3 regions of the Silvimonas iriomotensis genome follow, and region 1 is predicted to be linked to each of the others. Evidence: predicted binding sites of a transcription regulator. Region 1 holds the regulator's gene; each other region holds the start of a gene.
What was found. The regulator sigma-54, encoded in region 1, starts transcription at its own class of promoters, with help from an activator protein. The targets are predictions, from matches to a motif close to CTGGCACGCTTCATGCTT.
Positions count from the first base shown of each region.

Region 1 (7,029 bases):
TGCTGGATTACAAACGGGGTCGCCAGCATGGATAGCACAATCCCGGCGATGGTCGCTTGCTGCAATTCAACGGAAATCAGGCCATTACTGGCCGACAGCGCCAGCAACACAAAGGCAAACTCGCCGCCCTGCCCCAAGGTAAACCCGGTGCGCAGACTCGGGCCTGGCGCAGAGCCAAACAACCGGGCCAGCCCGGCGATCAGCATCATCTTGCCCGGCCCCATCAGCGCCAGGACAACCAGGACCAGCCACCACTGGCGCAGCAGGGTGTGGAAATCCAGCGCCATGCCGACCGTGACAAAGAACAGCCCCAGCAGCAGGTCACGGAACGGCCGGATATCGTCTTCCACCTGATAGCGGTATTGGGTCTCGGCAATCAGCATGCCGGCCAGGAACGCACCCAGCGCCATCGACAACCCGGCCAGATCGGTCAGCCAGGCAATCCCCAGCGTGATGAACAGCAGATTGATCATGAAGAGTTCGCTGGAGTGCTGGCGCGCCACCAGATTGAACCAGGGGCGCATCAGCTTCTGGCCCAGGTACAGCAGCAAGAACAGCACAACGCCGATCTTGAGCACCGCCAGCCCCAGCGCGTAGAACATCTCGCCAGGCGGCCGGCTCAGCGCGGGGGTCATGATCAGCATGGGCACCACCGCCAGATCCTGGAACAGCAGCACGCCCACCGCGTTCAGCCCATGTGGGGCATTCAACTCATTGCGCTCTGCCAGGAGCTTGGACACCATGGCGGTAGAGGACATCGCCAGCGCGCCGCCCAGCGCCATGCCGGTTTTCCAGTCGCCGCCGCCGATCAGCGTTACCGCGCAGACCAGCAAGGCCGTGGCCAGCACCTGGGTGAAGCCCAGGCCGAATACCACTTTACGCATTGCCATCAGCCGGGCGAGGTTAAATTCCAGGCCCAGGGTAAACATGAGGAACACCACGCCGAATTCAGCAAGATGTTCCGCGCCGGTCGAGGTATCGATAAATCCGAGCGCGTGCGGGCCGATCAACATGCCCACCACCAGATAACCCAGCATGGCCGGCAGTTTCAGACTCCGGCACGCAACAACCGTCAGGACGGCTGCGGCCAGCAGCAAAAGAAGCGATGAGAGGTGAATGGTGGCTCCCGGCGGCGCTGGTTAACGAAAGAAGGGACACTGAGTATAGCTAAACAGCATACCGGCCAGCCTGTCTTGTCACAACGTCGCTAGCAGTTTTCGTGCCCGGTCTTTTATACTTGATCACCATGACATCTACAGATCTCACCCGTTTTCTGGATCGCGCCCGGCATGTACTGTCGATCGAGGCCACCGCGATCGGGAACATCGCCAGCAAACTTGATGCTGCTTTTGGCCAGGCCTGCGCGCTGATGCTGGCCTGCCAGGGCCGCATTGTCGTGACCGGCATGGGCAAATCCGGGCACATTGCCCGCAAGATTGCCGCGACCATGTCCAGCACCGGTTCACCCGCACTGTTCCTGCATCCGGCCGAGGCCGCGCACGGTGATCTGGGCATGATCACTGCCAATGATGTGGTCCTTGCGCTCTCCTATTCAGGGGAGTCCGACGAACTGCTGACCATTCTGCCCAGTATCAAGCGCCTGGGCGTACCGCTGATCGCCATGACCGGCAACGCCAAATCCACGCTCGCCCGTGAAGCGCAGATCTGGCTGGATTCCTCGGTCGAACAGGAAGCCTGCCCGCTCAACCTGGCCCCCACCGCCAGCACCACCGTGGCCTTGGCGCTGGGCGATGCCCTGGCGGTAGCCATGCTGGAAGAACGTGATTTCAGTGCAGAAGACTTTGCCCATTCACACCCCGGCGGCAGCCTGGGCCGGCGCTTGCTGGTGCGCGTCAGCGATGTGATGCGCCAGGGTGACGAGTTGCCGATGGTGCAGCTGGACACCCCGCTGCGCGACGCGCTGATGGAGATCAGCCGTAAAGGGCTGGGGATGACGGCTGTGATGGACGATCAGAACCGGCTGGCTGGTATTTTTACCGATGGCGACCTGCGCCGCGCCCTGGACCGGGGCGTTGACGTGCACCAGACCCGTGTACTTGAAGTCATGACACGCAACCCCATCACCATAGAAGCGGGCAAACTGGCTGCCGAAGCCGTCCGCATCATGGAAGAACGCCGAATCGGCGCCCTGCTGGTCACCACGGGTGGCCAACTCAGTGGTGCCTTGAACATGCACGATCTGCTGCGCGCCCGCGTGGTCTGACCGGCAAGAAACAGGACAAACAATGAATTCGCAAGCCGCAACCGCCGTGCGCCTGATGATTTTTGACGTAGATGGCGTCATGACCGACGGCAGCCTGTACTACACCGATGCCGGCGAGGAACTGAAAGCCTTCAACTCGCTGGACGGACACGGCATCCGCATGCTGCAGGACAGCGGCGTCAAGGTGGCCATCATTACCGGCCGCAAATCAAAACTGGTGGAACACCGCGCCCGCAATCTGGATATCGAACTCTTGTATCAGGGTGCCAGCGACAAACTGGCCACCTTTGCCGAACTGCTCGAAAAAACCGGCCTGACCCAGGAACAATGCGGCTACATGGGCGATGACGTGATCGATCTGCCGGTCATGCGCCGCGTGGCATTTGCCATTTCGGTGCCGGATGCGCCACACATTGTGCGCAGCAACGCCCACTATGTGACCGATGCACGCGCCGGGCACGGTGCAGTGCGCGAAGCCTGTGAAACCATCATGCAGGCCCAGGGCACGTTCGATGGCATCATGGCCTGGTATCTTCGGTAAGGACGTTTTGTGAACCGTTTGTCTTCGCGACTTCTGCCAGTTGTACTCATCCTTTTCCTGGCCTTGCTGGTCTGGGGCCTGAACACGGCCGCCACACTGCCTGCGCTGAATGACAAGCGCCTTGCCAACGAGCCCAACCTGATCGCCGAGCACTCGCATACCGTGCGCTTTAACGACAAAGGGCAGCCCTATCAGCGCCTGGATGCCGATAAAGCCAGCCATTACGAAGAAAATGACTCGGCCTGGTTCGAAAACCCGCACCTGGTCTCGACCATTCCCGGACAGCCCCGCGTTGATCTGGTCACCACCCGCGTACAGTCCATCAACCGCGGCGACAAGTTCTGGGCGCCCGATCCTGTAACCGTGACCCGCCAGCCGGATGAAAAACATGCCGAGATGGTCGTCAAGGGCTCGCAGGTCTGGTATCAACCCAAACCGGGCCTGGCCTGGTCCGAGGCGCCTGTCGTAGCGGACATGGGCAGCAACTATCACGCCAACGGGGTCGGCTTTCAGGCAGACATCACTGATCAGACCCTTCTTCTCAAATCCAGAGTGAGCACCCTTTATGTCCCTGCGCCACGCAGCAGCAAATAGCGCCCTTTTCGCCAGCCTGGCGCTGGCCATGGCTGTCGCATTTGCCTCGACCGCCGACCGCGAGAAACCGCTCAAGGTCGAGGCCGATTCGGCCACGTACGACCAGAAAACCAATACCGGCGTGTACACGGGCAACGTGATCGTGACGCAAGGCTCCATGACGCTGCGCTCTGACAAACTGACCGTGCACCAGGATGCCGACGGCATGCAGTATTCGCAAGGCGACGGCCGCCCGGTGAAATTCCGCCAGCAAGCCGACGATGGCGAATGGGTTGACGCCGAGTCCCTGCACTATGACTACAACCAGAAAACCGGCTTTCTGGTGCTGACCAACAAGGCCTGGGTACGCAAGGGCCAGAACGAGGTGTTCGGTGATGTCATCACCTACAACCTCAACACGGACCAGTACTCGGCCACCAGCAACAAAACCGGTGCAGGCCGGGTCAACGTGACCATTGTGCCCAAGAAGAAGGACGCCAGCGCCCCGGCCACGAAGCCGGCAGCCGCTGCGGCCAGCGATACCACAAGCGAGAAACAATGAGCGCCACTCCGACTCCCAACGGCCCCGTGACCCAGCCGCTGACCGCCTCCCTGAACGCCACTGGCCTGATGAAGCGTTATCGCAAGCGCACGGTCGTGCGTGATGTGTCGATCCGCGTTGATGCCGGCGAAGTTGTTGGTTTGCTGGGCCCTAATGGCGCCGGCAAAACCACCAGCTTTTACATGATCGTGGGCATGGTCGCGGCCGATGGCGGCCAGATCAGCCTCAACGGTCAGGACATCAGCCGTCTGCCCATGCATGAACGCGCGCAACTGGGTCTGGGCTATCTGCCGCAGGAAGCCTCCATCTTTCGCAAGATGACCGTGGCGCAAAACATCCTGGCCGTGCTGGAACTCAGAGAGAAAAACGCCGCGCGCCGGGCCGAGCGTCTGGAAGAGCTGTTGCATGAGCTGCACATTGCCCACCTGCGCGATAGCGGTGCCATGAGCCTGTCTGGTGGCGAGCGCCGCCGTGCCGAAATCGCCCGGGCGCTGGCGGCTGATCCGCGCTTCATTTTGCTGGATGAACCGTTCGCCGGCGTCGATCCGATCGCGGTGATGGATATCCAGCGCATCATTGCCTACCTGCGTGACCGCGGTATTGGCGTGTTGATTACCGATCACAACGTGCGTGAAACGCTGGGCATTTGTGATCGCGCCTACATCATTTCAGAAGGTGCGGTCATGGCCTCGGGCCACCCGGCCGAAATCATCGCCAACGAACAGGTACGCAAGGTGTACCTGGGCGAACACTTCCGGATGTAACGCGTATGTCCGCCGCACCGCCCCTGGCCCCCAGACCTGCCGCATGAAGCAATCCCTGCAACTGCGGCTGTCGCAGCAACTGAACCTTACCCCGCAACTGCAACAGTCGATCAAGCTGTTGCAGCTGTCCACGCTGGATTTCCAGACCGAGATTGAACGTTACCTGCTGGAAAATCCGTTGCTTGAACAAGACAGTGGCGGCAGCAGTTCTTCCGATTCAGCCGAGAGCACCAGCAGCACCGATTCCACCGACAGCACCACCACCAGCGACGACAGCTACGACGGTGGTGGCGACGATATGGAATGGGGCGGCGGTACGCGCAGCGGCGGCGACGATGAGGACGATTTTGATCCGGCCACCCAGGTGGCCCGTGAACTGACCCTGCGCGAATACCTGCTTGATCAGGCCGGCGTGTTGCGCCTGCCGGACCGCGATCACGCTGCTCTGGCGTTCATGATCGACGCCGTGGACGAAGAGGGATTTTTACCGTTCTCGCTGGAAGAATTACTGGAACAAATCCCGCCGGAGATCGTCTCTCAATTAGAACTTGAGATTGATGATCTGGCGGTCGCGCTGGCCCGGCTCAAGCAGTTTGACCCGGTCGGCGTGGGTGCCCGCAATACGGCGGAAGCGTTGTTTTTGCAGTTACGACAGCTTGAATCCACCCCTGCTTGCGAGTTGGCCCGACAAATCGTCGGACAGCATCTCGATTTATTGGCGGGGCGTGATTACACTAAGTTGAAAAGGTTACTGAAATGTGACGACGCGGCCCTCAAAGCCGCGCAAACCGTGATCACCAGTCTGAATCCACGCCCTGCAGCACAATGGGCGGCATTGACACCACGCTACGTTGTACCTGACGTACTGGTGCAAAAGATCAAGGGGCAATGGCAGGTGAGACTCAATCCAGCCGCGATGCCGCGGTTGCGTATCAATCAGGTGTACGCAGATATCCTGCAACGCAGCGAGGGCGGAGTGCTGGCGCGCGAACTGCAGGAAGCCAAATGGCTGGTCAAGAGCGTTCAACAACGCTTCGAGACCATCTTGCGTGTCGCCCAAGCCATCGTGGAGCGCCAGCGCGCGTTCTTCGAGCATGGCGAAGTGGCCATGCGGCCGCTGGTCCTGCGCGATATCGCCCTGGAACTCGACCTGCACGAGTCCACTGTCTCCCGCGTCACCACCCAGAAGTACATGGCCAGCCCGCGCGGCTTGCTGGAATTCAAATATTTCTTTGGCAGTCATGTCGATACCGAAGCCGGTGGCGAATGCTCGGCGACGGCGATCAAGGCACTGATTCGCCAGATGATCCAGAACGAAGACAAAACCCGGCCGCTGTCAGACAGCGCTATTGCCGACGCATTATCCGGGCAAGGGATCGTGGTTGCGCGACGAACCGTTGCCAAATACAGGGAGGGTATGAACGTTCCACCCGTTAACTTGCGCAAAAACCTGTAATCGCTTGGCCTGGAGCGGCTGGAAACAATCCAGCCAGCTGGGTTGCATCAGCCGCCCCTGGTTTTAATGGCTCAACCAGAAGGAGAATGCCATGAACCTCAACATCAGCGGACATCACGTCGAAGTGACCCCGGCCCTGCGGTCGTACCTGACCAGCAAGCTTGACCGGATAGTGCGGCACTTTGATCAGGTAGTAGACGTCAGCGCCATACTTTCTGTAGAGAAGTTACAACAGAAAGCGGATGTCACCGTGCGTGTGCGCGGCAAGGACATTCATGTTGAGGCAGTCGACAAGGACATGTACGCCGCTATTGACCTCCTTGTCGATAAACTGGACCGGCAGATCGTCAAACACAAAGAGTGCTTGATGGATCACCGTGGGGACGCCATCAAACATCAGCAAACGGTCGAAGAAGAGTGATTTTTTCGATATAAACCAAGCATCTTGATGCAACAAACGGGAACCCTGAAAACGGGTTCCCGTTTTTGTTTATGCCGTTGGGGCGGTACAATAGGATGAATTGAAAATGCAAACCGGACCGACGATCGCAGTTTTGGCGTTCGCGGTACCCTATCAATGGTGCGGCGCGACAATTGCGTGGCTGCCCACCAGGTCAGCGAGCCGGCTAAACGATGAGTCTGATTTCCAGAATCCTGCCTGCCAGCAACGTCTTTCTAGATATGGACGTGGGCAGCAAAAAACGGATATTCGAACAGGTAGGCATGCTGTTCGAGAACAGCCACGCCATTGCGCGCAGCGTCATTTTTGACAGCCTGTTTGCGCGCGAGAAACTGGGCTCCACCGGTCTGGGGCAAGGCGTGGCCATTCCGCACGGCCGCATCAAGGGCCTCAAGGAAGCCAGCGGCGCCTTTATCCGCCTGAAAAACCCGGTGCCCTTTGACGCGCCC
Region 1 is NZ_BMLX01000006.1:123,913-130,941, forward strand. Features, by position in the region: gene IEX57_RS17620 (monovalent cation:proton antiporter family protein) at 1-1,097, opposite strand, end outside; gene IEX57_RS17625 (KpsF/GutQ family sugar-phosphate isomerase) at 1,247-2,224, shown strand; gene kdsC (3-deoxy-manno-octulosonate-8-phosphatase KdsC) at 2,247-2,765, shown strand; gene lptC (LPS export ABC transporter periplasmic protein LptC) at 2,775-3,359, shown strand; gene lptA (lipopolysaccharide transport periplasmic protein LptA) at 3,388-3,900, shown strand; gene lptB (LPS export ABC transporter ATP-binding protein) at 3,897-4,664, shown strand; gene IEX57_RS17650 (RNA polymerase factor sigma-54) at 4,708-6,120, shown strand; gene hpf (ribosome hibernation-promoting factor, HPF/YfiA family) at 6,212-6,541, shown strand; gene ptsN (PTS IIA-like nitrogen regulatory protein PtsN) at 6,754-7,029, shown strand, end outside.

Region 2 (7,029 bases), on a different contig from region 1:
GCAAAAAAAGCCTCGATGGCAGCGTTGTCGGTGGCATCCAGCGCAACGGAGGTCACCTCGCCCTCAATCTGGCCAGCGGCCTGGGCCAGCTTGTCGGCAGAGCGCGAAGCGATGGTGACGCGGGCACCTGCTGCGGCAAAAGACTGCGCCACCGCCAGACCGATACCAGAACTGCCACCCACCACCAGAACCCGTTGCTGCGCAAAATGTTGCAAGGTTGTCATGATCATCTCCTGTGAACTGCGTTGGTATGCTGCGCAGTGTAGGCCTTATGGCTGGCGACGATAATCTGGCCAGAAACGGAAAGACTTTTCTGTCCTGTTTGATAATGATCCAGTTTCCCGACGTGTTCCGGCACCTGCGCAGCTTGCCGCTGCCACCGGTTGGGCGGACAATCTCTCCCTCGACTCGGGGTGCTTTTGCACAAGCAAAGGCTGAGAGATACCCGTTACCTGATCCGGATAATGCTGGCGTAGGGAAGTCTTATGGCTCCCTGTCTGCGCGTCATCCGCTGCCTACAAGGAGCCTTCCAGGATGCCCTCTTCCGCCCCTACCCCTTTGCCACTGGCCACACTGGCCCAGGAACTGACGCGTTTTCGCGCCACCCGGCCGCTGGTCCACGTGCTGACCAATGAAGTGGTGCAGGAAATTACCGCCAATGTCTTGCTGGCGGCGGGCGCAGCGCCGGCCATGATCGTGGCGCAAGAAGAAGTCCCCGCCTTCGCCGCGATCGCCGGCGCTGTGCTGATCAATGTTGGCACATTGCACAGCGTACGCCTTGCCGCCATGGAACAAGCCGTCAATGCCGCCAACGCAGCCGGCGTGCCATGGACGCTCGACCCCGTTGCCGTGGGCGCACTCAAATACCGCACCGACTTTTGCCGTGAGCTGATCCGCCAGAAACCCGCCGCCATTCGCGGCAATGCCTCCGAGATCATGGCCCTGGCCGGTGCCGGCATGGGCGGCCGCGGTGTCGATAGCACATCTGGCTCTGATGCCGCACTGGATGCCGCCCGCTTTCTGGCGCATGAAACCGGCGCCATTGTCGCCGTGACAGGCGAGACCGATTACATCACCGATGGCAAAACCACGCTGGCCACGCCCTGGGGACACCCGATCATGACGCAGGTGGTCGGCACCGGTTGTGCGCTTTCGGCGCTGGTTGCGGCCTTTACCGCCGGCGCCCGCAACCGCCTGGACGCGGTGGCCAGTGCGTGCGCCATGGCTGGCATGGCGGGCCAGCATGCGCAAAAACACAGTCAGGGCCCGGGTTCGTTCAAGGCCGCGTTTCTGGATGCGCTGTATCACATCCAGCCGGATAACCTGGCGGAGATCAGTGCGTGAACCCGGTTGATCTGACGCTTTACCTGGTGCTGGACCCCGACCTGTGCGGCGGTCTTGAGAACATGGTCCAGACCGCCCGCAGCGCCGCGCAAAACGGTGCGACCGTGGTGCAATTGCGCGCGCCCGACCAGAAAAAACGCTGGTGGCTGGACGCCGCACAACAACTCAAGGCCGCACTGGACCCATTGGGCGTGCCGCTGATCATCAACGACCATATTGATATTGCGCTGGCGGTAGATGCCGCTGGCGTGCACGTGGGGCAATCAGACCTGCCGCCGGCAGCCGTGCGCCAACTGATCGGGCCGCACAAGATTCTGGGGCTTTCTACCAGCAATGCCGCGCAACTGGCAGCCGTGCCGCTGGATCTGGTCGACTACATCGGCGTCGGCCCGGTTTACCCCACCGGCACCAAGCTCGATGCCTCACCCGTGATCGGGCTGGATGAATTTGCGCAACTGATGCGCGCCAAAACATTGCCAGCCGTGGCCATTGGCGGCATCAAGCACGGCACCGCCGCCCCGCTGATCGCCGCGGGCGTGGAAGGCGTGGCGGTGGTTTCAGCCATTTGCGGCCAGGCCGATCCGGCCCTCGCCACCCGCCAGTTACTCAATGAAATTACCGGAGCACGTTCATGATTGCCCACGCTTTAACCATTGCCGGTTCTGACTCTGGCGGCGGCGCCGGTATCCAGGCTGACCTGAAAACCTTTTCTGCGCTGGGCGCGTACGGCATGAGCGTACTGACCGCACTGACCGCACAAAACACCACCGGCGTCAGCGCCGTGCACCCGGTGCCACCGGCATTTGTCACCGCGCAGATGGATGCCGTGTTCAGCGACATCCGGGTTGATGCAGTAAAGCTGGGCATGCTGGCCACCGCGCCCATCATTGAAGCCGTCGCCGCTGGTCTGGCCCGCTACCAGCCCACCCACGTTGTGCTTGATACCGTGATGATCGCCAAGGGCGGCCACCCGCTACTGGCCGCCGACGCCGTCAGCGCCATCCGCGAACGCCTGTTACCGCTCTCCTCCCTGATTACACCCAATTTGCCGGAAGCCGCCGCATTGCTGGATTGTGAAGTCGCCACCACCGAAGAGGAAATGCGCCGTCAGGGCCATGCGCTGATCGCGGGCGGTGCCAAAGCAGTGTTGATGAAAGGCGGCCACCTGGGCGGCAGCGAGAGCCCGGACTGGCTGATCACCGTGCAGTCGGAAACCCGCTTTGCCAACCCGCGCATTGCCACCCGCAACACGCACGGCACCGGTTGCACTTTGTCTGCCGCGCTGGCAGCCTTGCGCCCGCAGCATGACAACTGGGTAGATACCGTCGCCGCCGCCCGCGCCTGGCTGCAAGAGGCGCTCAAGGCGGCAGACCGGCTGGATGTGGGCCACGGCATCGGCCCGGTGCATCACTTTCACGCCTGGTGGTAAGCAGCACGTTGATCTGACTGCGTTCGTTTGCGGTCTACACTGGCACGGCGGGCGGCGCAGCGCGAGATTCGCCGCACGTCTGGCCGGTTTTTTGCTTGAATCACTTCTGCAACCAACCCCGATTCAGCGGATTCAATGCTTCGTATCCTGCTTGTTACCGACACCGCCAAACCGATTGGCGAGCTGCGCGAAACCTTGCTGCAACAGGGTTACGACGTGCTCACCGACGTGGCCAGTTCGACTGCCTTGCTCGGCAGCGTCGAGCGCCAGCGGCCGGATGTCGTCATCATTGATACCGAAAGCCCCTCGCGCGATACGCTGGAGCAATTGTCGGTCATGAACGCCCTGGCACCGCGCCCGGTGGTGATGTTCACGCACGACTCAGACCAGCAACTGATCCGCGCCGCCGTGGGCGCCGGCGTCACCACCTATGTGGTCGACGGGCTCGATGCCGACAAGTTGTCACCGATTATTGAAGTGGCCATGGTGCGCTTTGCCGCAGACGACAAACTGCGCCAGCGCCTTGCCAAGGTGGAACAGCAACTGGCCGATCGCAAACTGATCGATCGGGCCAAGGGCTTGTTGATGGACAAACGCGGCATGACAGAAGCGGCCGCGTTTGAAATGCTGCGCACCCAAGCCATGAAACAGGGCGTGACGCTGGCGGAAATGGCCCGCCAGATCATCGCCATGGCCGATCTGCTCGGCTGACGGAGAAACCGGATGTCCTCGCTTTTCAGTACCGCCCCCGCCTTTGCCGCCCCGGAGAAAACCCGTTTGCGCCTGGGTTTTGTGCCGCTGACCGATTGCGCCCCGCTGGTGGTGGCGCATACCCGGCAACTGGGCCAGCGCTACGGGCTGGAACTGGAACTGGTCCGGCAATCGTCCTGGGCGGCGGTGCGTGACAAGCTGATCAGTGGCGAACTGGATGCCGCGCATACGCTGTACGGCCTGGTGTATGGCGTGGAACTGGGCATTGGCGGCCCGCAAGCCGATATGGCCGTGCTGATGACGCTGAACCAGAACGGCCAGGCCATTACGGTTTCCAGCCAGCTGGCCGGTTTGCTTAAAAGTGGCCGCACCCTGCGCCAGATTGTCGATACCGCCAGCAAGCCCTTGATGTTTGCCCAGACCTTCCCCACCGGCACCCATGCCATGTGGCTGTATAACTGGCTGGCACGCGAAGGCATCGACCCCATGCGGGAGATCCGCAGTGTGGTCATCGCCCCGCCGGAAATGACCGACGCCATGGCCAGCGGCCTGCTGGATGGCTTTTGTGCGGGCGAGCCCTGGAATGCCAAAGCCGAAGCCGAAGGCGTTGGCCGCACCTTGCTGGCGACGAGCGAAATCTGGCCCGATCACCCGGAAAAAGTCCTGGCCTGCCGACGCGACTTTGCCGCGCTCTACCCCAATACGGCCAAAGCGCTGATCGCCACGCTGCTGGATGCCTGCCAGTGGCTGGATAACCCCGCACACCGGCGTGAATGCGCGCAAACGCTGGCGCAGCCTGAGTACGTCGGCTGCCCGGCAGAATGGATCACGCCGCGTTTTCTGGGCGACTACGGCGCGCTGGCCCAGCCGCCCGGCTTGCGTTTTTTTGGCGATGGCACGGTCAACTATCCCAAAGTGGCCGACGGCGCCTGGTTTGTGCAGCAGTACCAGCGCTGGGGTTTGCTGACCCGCAGCGAGGTCGATCCGGAAGCCGTCGCCTTGCAAGTCAACCAGAGCGCACTGTATGCCGAGGTCGCCGCGCGCAAGGGTATCAGCGCGCCCTTGTAATGCACTTGGCCAGTGCACCGCCCACGTTTGCTTACGCTTGATGCACCGCAACGCAGCACGCCCATGGCTGCGTTGCAGCACGCCTCCACCGGCCGCCAGGCCGCGTCGCCACACACTTTCCGCACTTTTTTCATGACCGCAGCATGATCTGGCACGCCGCTTGCTACATCACCCTTGCCCCCGTGCAATGGCGTGCGGCGGGTCTGTAGTGCACCGGATTACTTCATCGGGTTAGCGGCCAACGACGGCAAGCAACCTGCGGACAACGGCGTCCCTTCCCTCTTTCAAAGAGCGGAACGGACGCCGTTTTTGTTTTTCAGCCACACACCTGCCCACACGCCTGGATACACAGACGGCAAGGCATCTGGAGATACGCACATGGATCGTAGTTTCTGGCGTTCTGGTCATACCCCCACGCTGCTTGCAGCTTTTCTGTATTTCGATCTGAGTTTCATGGTCTGGTACCTTTTGGGCCCCTTGCAGATCCAGATTGCCCAAACGCTGCATCTGACCACCCAGCAACGCGGCCTGATGGTGGCCACGCCGATTCTGGCCGGCGCGGTATTGCGGGTGGTGATGGGCGTGTTGAGCGACCGTATCGGTGCCAAACGCGCCGGTCTGATTGGCCAGCTGATTGTGATCGCCGCCCTCCTGACCGCGTGGCAACTGGGCTTTTCCAGCATGGGTGGCGCCTTGCTGCTCGGCCTGTTCCTCGGTGTTGCTGGCGCCTCTTTTGCCGTGGCACTGCCGCTGGCTTCGCGCTGGTATCCATCGCAACACCAGGGCACGGCCATGGGGATTGCCGGTGCCGGTAACTCGGGCACAGTGCTGGCGGCGCTGTTTGCCCCCACCCTGGCCGCCGCGTTTGGCTGGCAGAACGTGTTCGGCATTGCGTGCATTCCGCTGGTGCTGGTGCTGGGCTACTACTGGACATGCGCCAAAGACGCGCCCACCACCGTCAAGCCCAAGACCTTTGGCGACTACATCAAGATGCTGGGCCACAAAGATGCGTGGTGGTTCATGTTCTTCTACTCGCTGACCTTTGGCGGTTTCTCCGGCTTTGCCAGCGCACTGCCCGGGTTCTTTCATGACCAGTTTGCCTTTGATGCCAAAACCGCCGGCTGGTGTACCGCCGCCTGTGTGTTTGCCGGCTCGGCCATGCGCCCGCTGGGTGGCGTGATTGCCGATCGCATTGGCGGCACCCGTTCGCTGCTGTCGGTCTATGCCGCCGTCACGGTGCTGATTGCCGCAGCCGGTTTCAATATCGGCGGGGCCGCAGGCGTCATCACGTTGTTTATCGGCGCAATGCTGTGTCTGGGTGCCGGTAACGGCGCGGTGTTCCAGCTGGTGCCGCAGCGTTTCAGTGCAGAGATCGGCGTCATGACCGGTTTGATCGGTATGGCCGGTGGCGTCGGGGGCTTTTTGCTGACTGCCAGCCTTGGCGCCATCAAACAAGGCACCGGCAGCTACGCCGCCGGCCTGTGGCTGTTTGCCTGCCTGACCGCACTGGGCTGGATCAGCCTGTCGCAAGTAAAAGCCAAATGGCGCAGCGGCTGGGCCGTCGCCACCGCGCGGGTCTGAGTTGCTCGCCCGCTTTGCAAGATTGCCGTAACTGAACAGGAAAGCGCTCCATGAACAAACCCAGACTCGTCGTCGTCGGCAACGGTATGGCCGGCATCCGTACGGTGGAAGAACTGCTTGCGCTCGCGCCAGGCCACTATGACATCACGGTATTCGGCAGCGAGCCCCACCCCAACTACAACCGCATCTTGCTCTCGCCGGTACTGGCGGGCGAACAGGAGTTCAAGGACATCATCCTGAACCCGCTGTCCTGGTATGCAGAAAACGGCATCACACTCCATACCGGCAAGACCATCACCCAGATCAACCGCGCCCGCCGCGAAGTGATTGCCGATGATGGCACGGTGGTGCCGTATGACCGCCTGTTGCTGGCCACTGGCTCCATGCCGTTCATTTTGCCGGTGCCAGGCAAACAGCTGCGCGGCGTGATCAGCTATCGGGATATTTTTGATACCGAGATGATGATCGATACCGCCAGAGTAAAGCGCAACGCGATCGTCATTGGCGGTGGCTTGCTGGGTCTGGAAGCCGCCAACGGCCTGAAAATCCGCGGTATGGATGTCAAGGTGGTGCATCTGGGCGAATGGCTGCTGGACAAGCAACTGGACGTCACCGCCGGCAAGCTGTTGCAGCAATCGCTGGAAGAACGCGGCCTGAGTTTTCTGCTGCAAAAACAGACCGCAGAAATCCTCGGCAACGAAGCCGGTGAGGTCACCGGCGTGCGCTTCAAGGACGGCACAGAGGTTGCAGCTGATCTGGTGGTGATGGCCGTCGGCATCCGCCCCAACACCGCGCTGGCCGAAGCGGCCGGCTTGCATTGCAACCGCGGCATTGTGGTCAGCGACGCGCTGCAAACTTACGACCCGCGCATCTATGCCGTGGGCGAATGCGTGAAC
Region 2 is NZ_BMLX01000001.1:1,425,378-1,432,406, forward strand. Features, by position in the region: gene IEX57_RS06385 (SDR family oxidoreductase) at 1-224, opposite strand, end outside; TPP riboswitch at 400-496, shown strand; gene thiM (hydroxyethylthiazole kinase) at 535-1,344, shown strand; gene thiE (thiamine phosphate synthase) at 1,341-1,979, shown strand; gene thiD (bifunctional hydroxymethylpyrimidine kinase/phosphomethylpyrimidine kinase) at 1,976-2,773, shown strand; gene IEX57_RS06405 (ANTAR domain-containing response regulator) at 2,909-3,484, shown strand; gene IEX57_RS06410 (CmpA/NrtA family ABC transporter substrate-binding protein) at 3,497-4,552, shown strand; gene IEX57_RS06415 (nitrate/nitrite transporter) at 4,931-6,133, shown strand; gene nirB (nitrite reductase large subunit NirB) at 6,184-7,029, shown strand, end outside.
Region 2: IEX57_RS06405 (ANTAR domain-containing response regulator) is a predicted target of sigma-54. The motif match lies at 2,853-2,870, and genes of this name have one in related genera.

Region 3 (7,029 bases), on a different contig from region 1:
GTATTGCCGCGGCGGGGATTCCCATGGCGGTGTGCACCTCCAAGCGGGCTGATTTTGCCGAGAAAATCCTGGTGCACTTTGGCCTGATTGATTACTTCCGGTTCGTCGATGGCGGGGATATCGGCATTCACAAATGGCAGCAGATTGAGGCCATGCGCGCGGCCGGCAAGATTCCGGCCAATACGCTGATGGTGGGCGACCGCGGCGTGGATCTGATCGCGGCTCACCGTAATGGTCTGGCTGCGGCGGGGGTGTTGTGGGGTTATGGCTCGCTTGATGAACTGGCCGCCCAGAAACCGCGTTATCTGTTTGATCAGCCGGCACAGCTGCTGGCCGCCGTGCGTGAGGCAGAAACCCTGGTTTGACGGGGCGCTTCAGGCAACAAAAAGGCCGGGTGCAATGCACGCCGGCCTTTTTTTGTTTTTGTGGATGATTGGACCAGCCCGATCAGGCGCCGCCCAGCACACCCACAATGCGGATCGACTTGGTGTCGGGGATTTCGTTGTGCGCAATCACCCGCAAATTGGGGATGGAGCGACGCAGGAAACGGCTCAGCATCGGGCGCAGATTGCCCGGGGTGATCAGCACCGGATTGAAACCCTGCGCTTCCAGTTCTTCCGTCACATTGGACGCCTGTTTAAGCAAACGCTCGGCCAGGCCCGGTTCCAGACCCCCTTGCGATTTGCCGGTGGCCGCGTTGACGAGGATGTTCTCCAGATGCGGTTCCAGCGTAATCACCGGCAACTCGTTCTCGCCCGGGAACAACTGGTGGATGATGGCGCGGCCCAGTGCCACGCGCACCGCCGCGGTCAGATCGTCGATATCCTGGGTGCGGTTGATGTGCTCGCCCAGCGTTTCCAGAATCGTGCGCAGATCGCGGATATGCATGCCTTCATCCAGCAGGTTCTGCAGCACCTTCTGGACGGTGCCAACTGGCACCAGCTTGGGCACCAGATCTTCAACCAGCTTGGGCGCTTCTTTGGCGAAATGGTCAACCAGTTGCTGCACTTCTTCGCGGCCCAGCAGTTCTGCGGCGTGGCTTTGCAACACGTTGGAGATATGCGTGCCGACCACGGTTGAGGCATCGACCACCGTGTAACCCATGGCCTGGGCGGGGTCACGCAGGGTGGATTCAATCCATACCGCCGGCAGGCCGAAGGTCGGGTCTTTGGTTGGCGTGCCGGCCAGCTGGCCGCTGGCGCTGCCGGGGTTGATGGCCAGCCACTGGCCCACAAACGCCTCGCCCGCGCCGACATCCACGCCCTTGAGCTGAATGCGGTACTGGTTGGGTTTGAGTTCCAGGTTATCGCGGATATGCACAGCCGGCACCAGAAAACCCAGGTCCTGCGCAATCTTTTTGCGGATGCCGCGAATCCGCCGCAGCAACTCGCCATCCTGATTGCGGTCGACCAGCGGGATCAAGCGGTAACCCACTTCCAGCCCGATCGGGTCCACCGGTTGCACATCGGCCCAGCTGACTTCCTGCAGCGGCTGTTCTGCCGCCGGGCCGGCCGGCGCAGCCTGGGCGTTGGCACGGGCGATCTCGGCAGCTTTTTCCGCCTGGGCGGTCTTTTTGGTACGGTTTTCCAGCGAGTACGCAATCCCGGCCAGCAAGGCGGCCAGCGTAAGGAAAGCAACGTGCGGCATGCCAGGCACAATGCCCATCAGGCCGAGAACGCCGGCGGTGATGTACAGCACCTGCGGGCGCGAAAACAACTGACCCAGCAACTGCTGGGAGAGGTCAGAGTCAGTACCGACGCGCGACACCACGATACCGGCCGCCATCGAGATGATCAGCGACGGAATCTGCGCCACCAGGCCGTCACCGACGGTCAGCAGCGTGTAGGTGCGGCCGGCGTCGGCAAATGCCATGTCGTGCTGGACCATGCCCACAATCAGGCCGCCGACAATGTTGATGACCATGATCAGGATACCGGCCACGGCATCGCCACGAACGAACTTGGACGCACCGTCCATGGAGCCGAAGAAGTCGGCTTCATCAGCAATGTTGCGGCGGCGGCGGCGTGCTTCGTCTTCGCCGATCAGGCCGGCGTTCAAGTCGGCATCAATGGCCATCTGTTTGCCGGGCATGGCATCCAGGGTGAAGCGGGCGCTCACTTCAGCAATCCGGCCGGCACCTTTGGTAATCACCACAAAGTTAATGATGGTCAGGATCACGAAGGCAACGATACCGACGGTGAGGTTGTCACCGATCAGCACGTGACCGAACGCTTCAATCACCTTACCGGCCGCATCGGCGCCGGTATGGCCCTGCGTGAGGACCAGCTTGGTCGAGGCCACGTTCAGCGCCAGGCGCAAGAGCGTGGTGAACAGCAGCACGGTCGGGAATGCGGAGAATTCCAGCGGTTCGCGCGTATACAAGCCCACCATCAGCACAACGATGGACATGGCGATATTGAAGGTGAAGAAGAAGTCCAGCACCAGCGGCGGCAGGGGCAGGATCATCATGCCCAGAATCATCAGGACAAGGACCGGCACCGCCAGCAGGTTCAGATTGAATTTACGCCACATGGTAACGGGTGGCTTTAACCAGGTATTTCATTTCAGGGGCGGTTTCCGTCTTCGTTCGGACTTGCGTTGTGTTCGGGGTCCAGCTCGGTGGGCACCGGCAGCTTGTCGTTCAGCGTGGGCCGGTTGCCACCGTGGCTTTGCCAGTTTTTCAACTGGTAGATATAAGCCAGCACCTCGGCAGCCGCAGTATACAGCGCGGCCGGGATCTCCTGATCCAATTCCGTGTGGTGGTAGAGCGCACGGGCAAAAGGTGGCGTGCGTACCACAGTCACCTTGTTCTCTTTGGCGATATCAATAATGCGCTCGGCCAGCAGGTATGCGCCCTTGGCGACGACCTGCGGCGCCCGCATGCGTTCGTTGTACTGCAGGGCAACGGCATAATGGGTCGGGTTGGTCACCACCACGTCGGCCTTGGGAATGCGCGACATCATGCGGCGGCGGGCGGCCTCGCGCTGCAGCTGGCGGATGCGGCCCTTCACGTGCGGATCGCCTTCAGACTCTTTCATCTCCTGCTTGACCTCTTCTTTGGTCATGCGCAGGTTGCGGTAGAAGTCCCACAGCTGGTAGGGCACATCAATGGCGGCAATGAAACCCATGCCGCCGATCACCAGCAACAAGGTGTAGCGGATCATTTCCCACAGATAAACGTAGCTGACGCGCTCGGGCATGATGGCCAGCTGGACCATCTCGCCGCGTTCGCGCCACAGCACAACGCAGGCCACACCGCCAATCAGGCCGGATTTGAGAATGGCCTTGGTCATATCGACCAGCGCGCGGACCGAGAACAGCCGGCCCAGCCCCGAGGCCGGGTTCATCCGCCCGAAATTGGGGGCCAGGGTTTCTGTGGTGAACAGCCAGCCGCCCAGCACCATGGGGCTGAGCAAACCGGCCACGGCGCAGGCGGCGGCAATAGGCAAGGCGGCAAACAGGGCGCTGTGGATGTCATCCATCAGCATCAGAAAGAGTCTGGATGAGTCCTGGACCGTGGCGTGATCAAAGGTGAGGGCGTTTCTGAAGATCACTTCCAGCGTCTGCGCCAGCGCCGGGCCCAGCGACACCATCGACAACAGGCCGGTCATCATGATGGCAAACGAGCCCAGCTCCTGCGAGCGCGGCACCTGGCCGCGCTGGCGGGCTTCTTCCAGTCGTTTTGACGTGGCTGGTTCTGTTTTTTCGAGATCTGAATCTTCTGCCATGGCGATCTGCGTTGTACTGCGTGATGAGGTGCTCCGGCTGCAGAGTTTAACAGTGCAGCCAGGCAAGCTGGCACTGCTTTTGCTTTTATGGTCTCAGACTGTATTTCAATTGCTTCAGAACCAGAGACTGCATCATGCCCGCCAGCGCCATTAATCCGTTCCAGATGTCTGCCAACAGCAAGTCCGGCACATCGCAGCAAGCCAATAATGGCAGCGGTGTCGACTTTGGCGCGACCCTGGCCGACGCACGACAGTCTGCCGGCAGTTCCAGCAACAGCCAGTCGGCGCAAAAGAGCAATCAGGATCAGAATCAGCAGGCGCAAAACCAGGCCCAGCAAAGCAGCAACCAGGATAGCGACAACAGCACCGACAGCGCCACTGCCGCCAGCAAGGCTGCGGCCCGCGTCGCTGCAGCACAAGACAAGCAAGACGCACAGCCCGACAGCAACACCACGGCCTGGCTGGCCATGCTGCAAGGGATGCTGGGCCAGCAAGCGCAGGTTCAGACTTTGCCGACCGATACCAGCAGCAAGGGCGACCAGAATGCCGCTTCGGCGCTGTCGTCGCTCAATGACTGGCTGGCCGCCCACCAGGGCGATACGGCAGATGCCACCCAGAGCACGGCCGATACGCAATCCATCCTGCAAGGGCTGCAAGCCAGCACGGGCAAGAACGGCAAGGACACGGCGGATATTGCCGCTGACGACGGCAATTTCTTGCCGCTTTTGCAAAACGCCATCGCAGATAACAACAGCGATGACGACAAGCACACAGACACCGCTGCGCTTGCCCAACTGGCCAGCACGCAGCAACACACCACACAAAGCACCAGCCAGACCGATGCCAGCAAGCAGACCGTCCCCAGCCACCAGATTGATATTCCGGTGACGGACAACAAGTGGAGCGAAGCGGTGGCGCAGCGGGTGTCGATGATGGTTGGCAAGCAAGAACAGCAACTGGACATGCAACTGAACCCGCCGCATCTGGGCCCGATGGAAGTGCGCTTGTCGATGTCGCAGGATCAGGCCAGCGTCATTTTCACCTCGCAACACGCCAACGTGCGTGAAGCGCTGGCTGCTGCCACGCCGCGCCTGTCCGCACTGCTGGCCGATCAGGGCATTACGCTCTCCAATGTTCAGGTCGCATCGGACTCACTGAACCAGCAAGCCCAGCAACAGCAACAGGCCCAGCGCCAGTTTGATGGTAACCAGGGCCGTAACACGAACTGGTCGGGCGATGCAGATAACAGCACGGCCAGCGTGGCTCAGGTCTCGACCACCCTGCGTATTCCGGTTGCGCGCTCCGGGCTGAATCTCTGGGCCTGATCGCGTGATCTTGTCGTCACCGCGGTGACGACGCAGTCACTGCAGACATTGCCATCGGTGCTTGCCTTGTTATGTGAAGGGCGGGCCAAGCCGGTGGCTTTGTTGTATCCGGTGCACGGCTTGTCATGAATGGCAGGAGCGGGGGCGCTGGCCAGCCATCATGCTGAATGCAACACGCATCAACGCGTTTGCCATGACCGCGCCGCAATCGCGTAAGCTTAGGCTTGTTTTCTGCCAGGATAATGGGTATAACCCGCGCAGGCTGGGTCAATGTCGCTGTTTGCTTGAAAACCAAGGCATGCGCGTACATCACCGGCGGCATCTGGCGGCGGATCAAAAGCCCGGCTGCGGATGTCAATTGCATGGATTACCCCTGGATTCTGTAAGAATCCCACGTAATAATGCATAAATGAGACATGACGCAGACGTTGCAAAACGCCTGTGCACACTGGATTGCCGTACCGCGCGGGATCGTTCCGGCCTGACCGGCCCGCTGTAACCTGCATCAGACACTGAGGAAGACCATGGCTGAAGAAGCTGCGCCCAAAAAGAAATCCAAGTTGTTGTTGTTCATTATTCTGGGCGTGGTACTGGTCCTGATCATTGCCGGTGGTGCGGTGGGCTTCTTGCTGCTGCACAACAGCAGCAGCGATGACGGCGGTGATGCGCAGGAAGCGCCGGCGCATCAGGCCAAAAAGAAGAAAAAGAAAGAAGATCATCCGCCGATCTTTGAAAAGCTGTCCCAGTTCACGGTGAATCTGAATTCGCCGGATCAGGAGACCATGCTGCAAACGGATATCACGGTTGAAGTGGCCGACGCCGAAACCGAAGAAACCCTCAAGAACATGCTGCCCAAGGTGCAGAACGAAGTGAACAAGCTTCTGCGCAGCAAAACACCGGATTACATGCGCGCCGCCAACAGCACGGACAAGCTGGGCAGCGAGATTCGTGCCGCCATCAATAAAGTTCTTGGCGTAACGTCCGATGACGAGGGTGTGTTGTCGGTGAATTTCACGACCTTCATCGTGCAGTAAACCGCAGACTTAACCAGAGGCAGTACCGGCGTGCCCAGTGCCGCCACGGGTAGACGAAAGAATCAATGGCAGACGATATCCTTTCCCAGGAAGAGGTCGACGCGCTACTGCGCGGTGTGACCGGCGAGGAGGACTCCGAAGAGGAGGGCCCCGACGCGGGATCGGTGCGCGCCTACGATATCGGTCGTCAGGAACGCATTGTGCGCGGGCGCATGCCCACGCTGGAAATCATCAACGAGCGTTTTGCCCGTAACCTGCGCATTGCGCTGTTCAATTTCATGCGCCGCAACGCAGAAATCAGCGTAGGCCCGGTGCGGGTGCAAAAATACAGCGAGTTCATCCGCAACCTGGTGGTGCCGACCAACCTGAACCTGATCCAGATGAAGCCCCTGCGTGGCACGGGCCTGTTCATTTTTGATCCGGATTTCGTGTTCCTGGTGGTCGATAACCTGTTCGGTTCAGATGGCCGTTACCACGTGCGCGTGGAAGGGCGTGATTTCACGCCGACCGAACAACGCATCATCCAGCGCCTGCTGGAAGTGGTGTTCGAGGAATACCAGAAGGCCTGGAAACCCGTGTTCGAGTGCGAGTTCGGTTACGTGCGCTCTGAAATGAACACGCAGTTTGCCAACATCGCCACGCCGACCGAAGTGGTGGTGGCGTATACATTCAAGATCGAACTGGGTGCGGGCGGCGGTGATTTCCACGTTTGCCTGCCGTATTCCATGATCGAGCCCATTCGCGATCTGCTTTATAGCTCCATGCAGGCAGACCGGATCGAGGCGGACAATCGCTGGTTGAAACTGTTGCAAAAACAGGTGCAAAACGCGGAGGTGGATCTTGTGGCCACGCTGGGCAATACCCAGGTCACGCTGGGTGACATTCTGAACCTCAAGTCAGGCGATGTGATCTCGCTGGAGATCCCGCAGGCGATTGTGGCGG
Region 3 is NZ_BMLX01000002.1:285,867-292,895, reverse strand. Features, by position in the region: gene IEX57_RS07845 (HAD family hydrolase) at 1-365, shown strand, start outside; gene flhA (flagellar biosynthesis protein FlhA) at 448-2,532, opposite strand; gene flhB (flagellar biosynthesis protein FlhB) at 2,565-3,728, opposite strand; gene IEX57_RS07830 (flagellar hook-length control protein FliK) at 3,863-5,053, shown strand; gene IEX57_RS07825 (flagellar basal body-associated FliL family protein) at 5,578-6,087, shown strand; gene fliM (flagellar motor switch protein FliM) at 6,153-7,029, shown strand, end outside.
Region 3: IEX57_RS07830 (flagellar hook-length control protein FliK) is a predicted target of sigma-54. The motif match lies at 3,796-3,813, and genes of this name have one in related genera.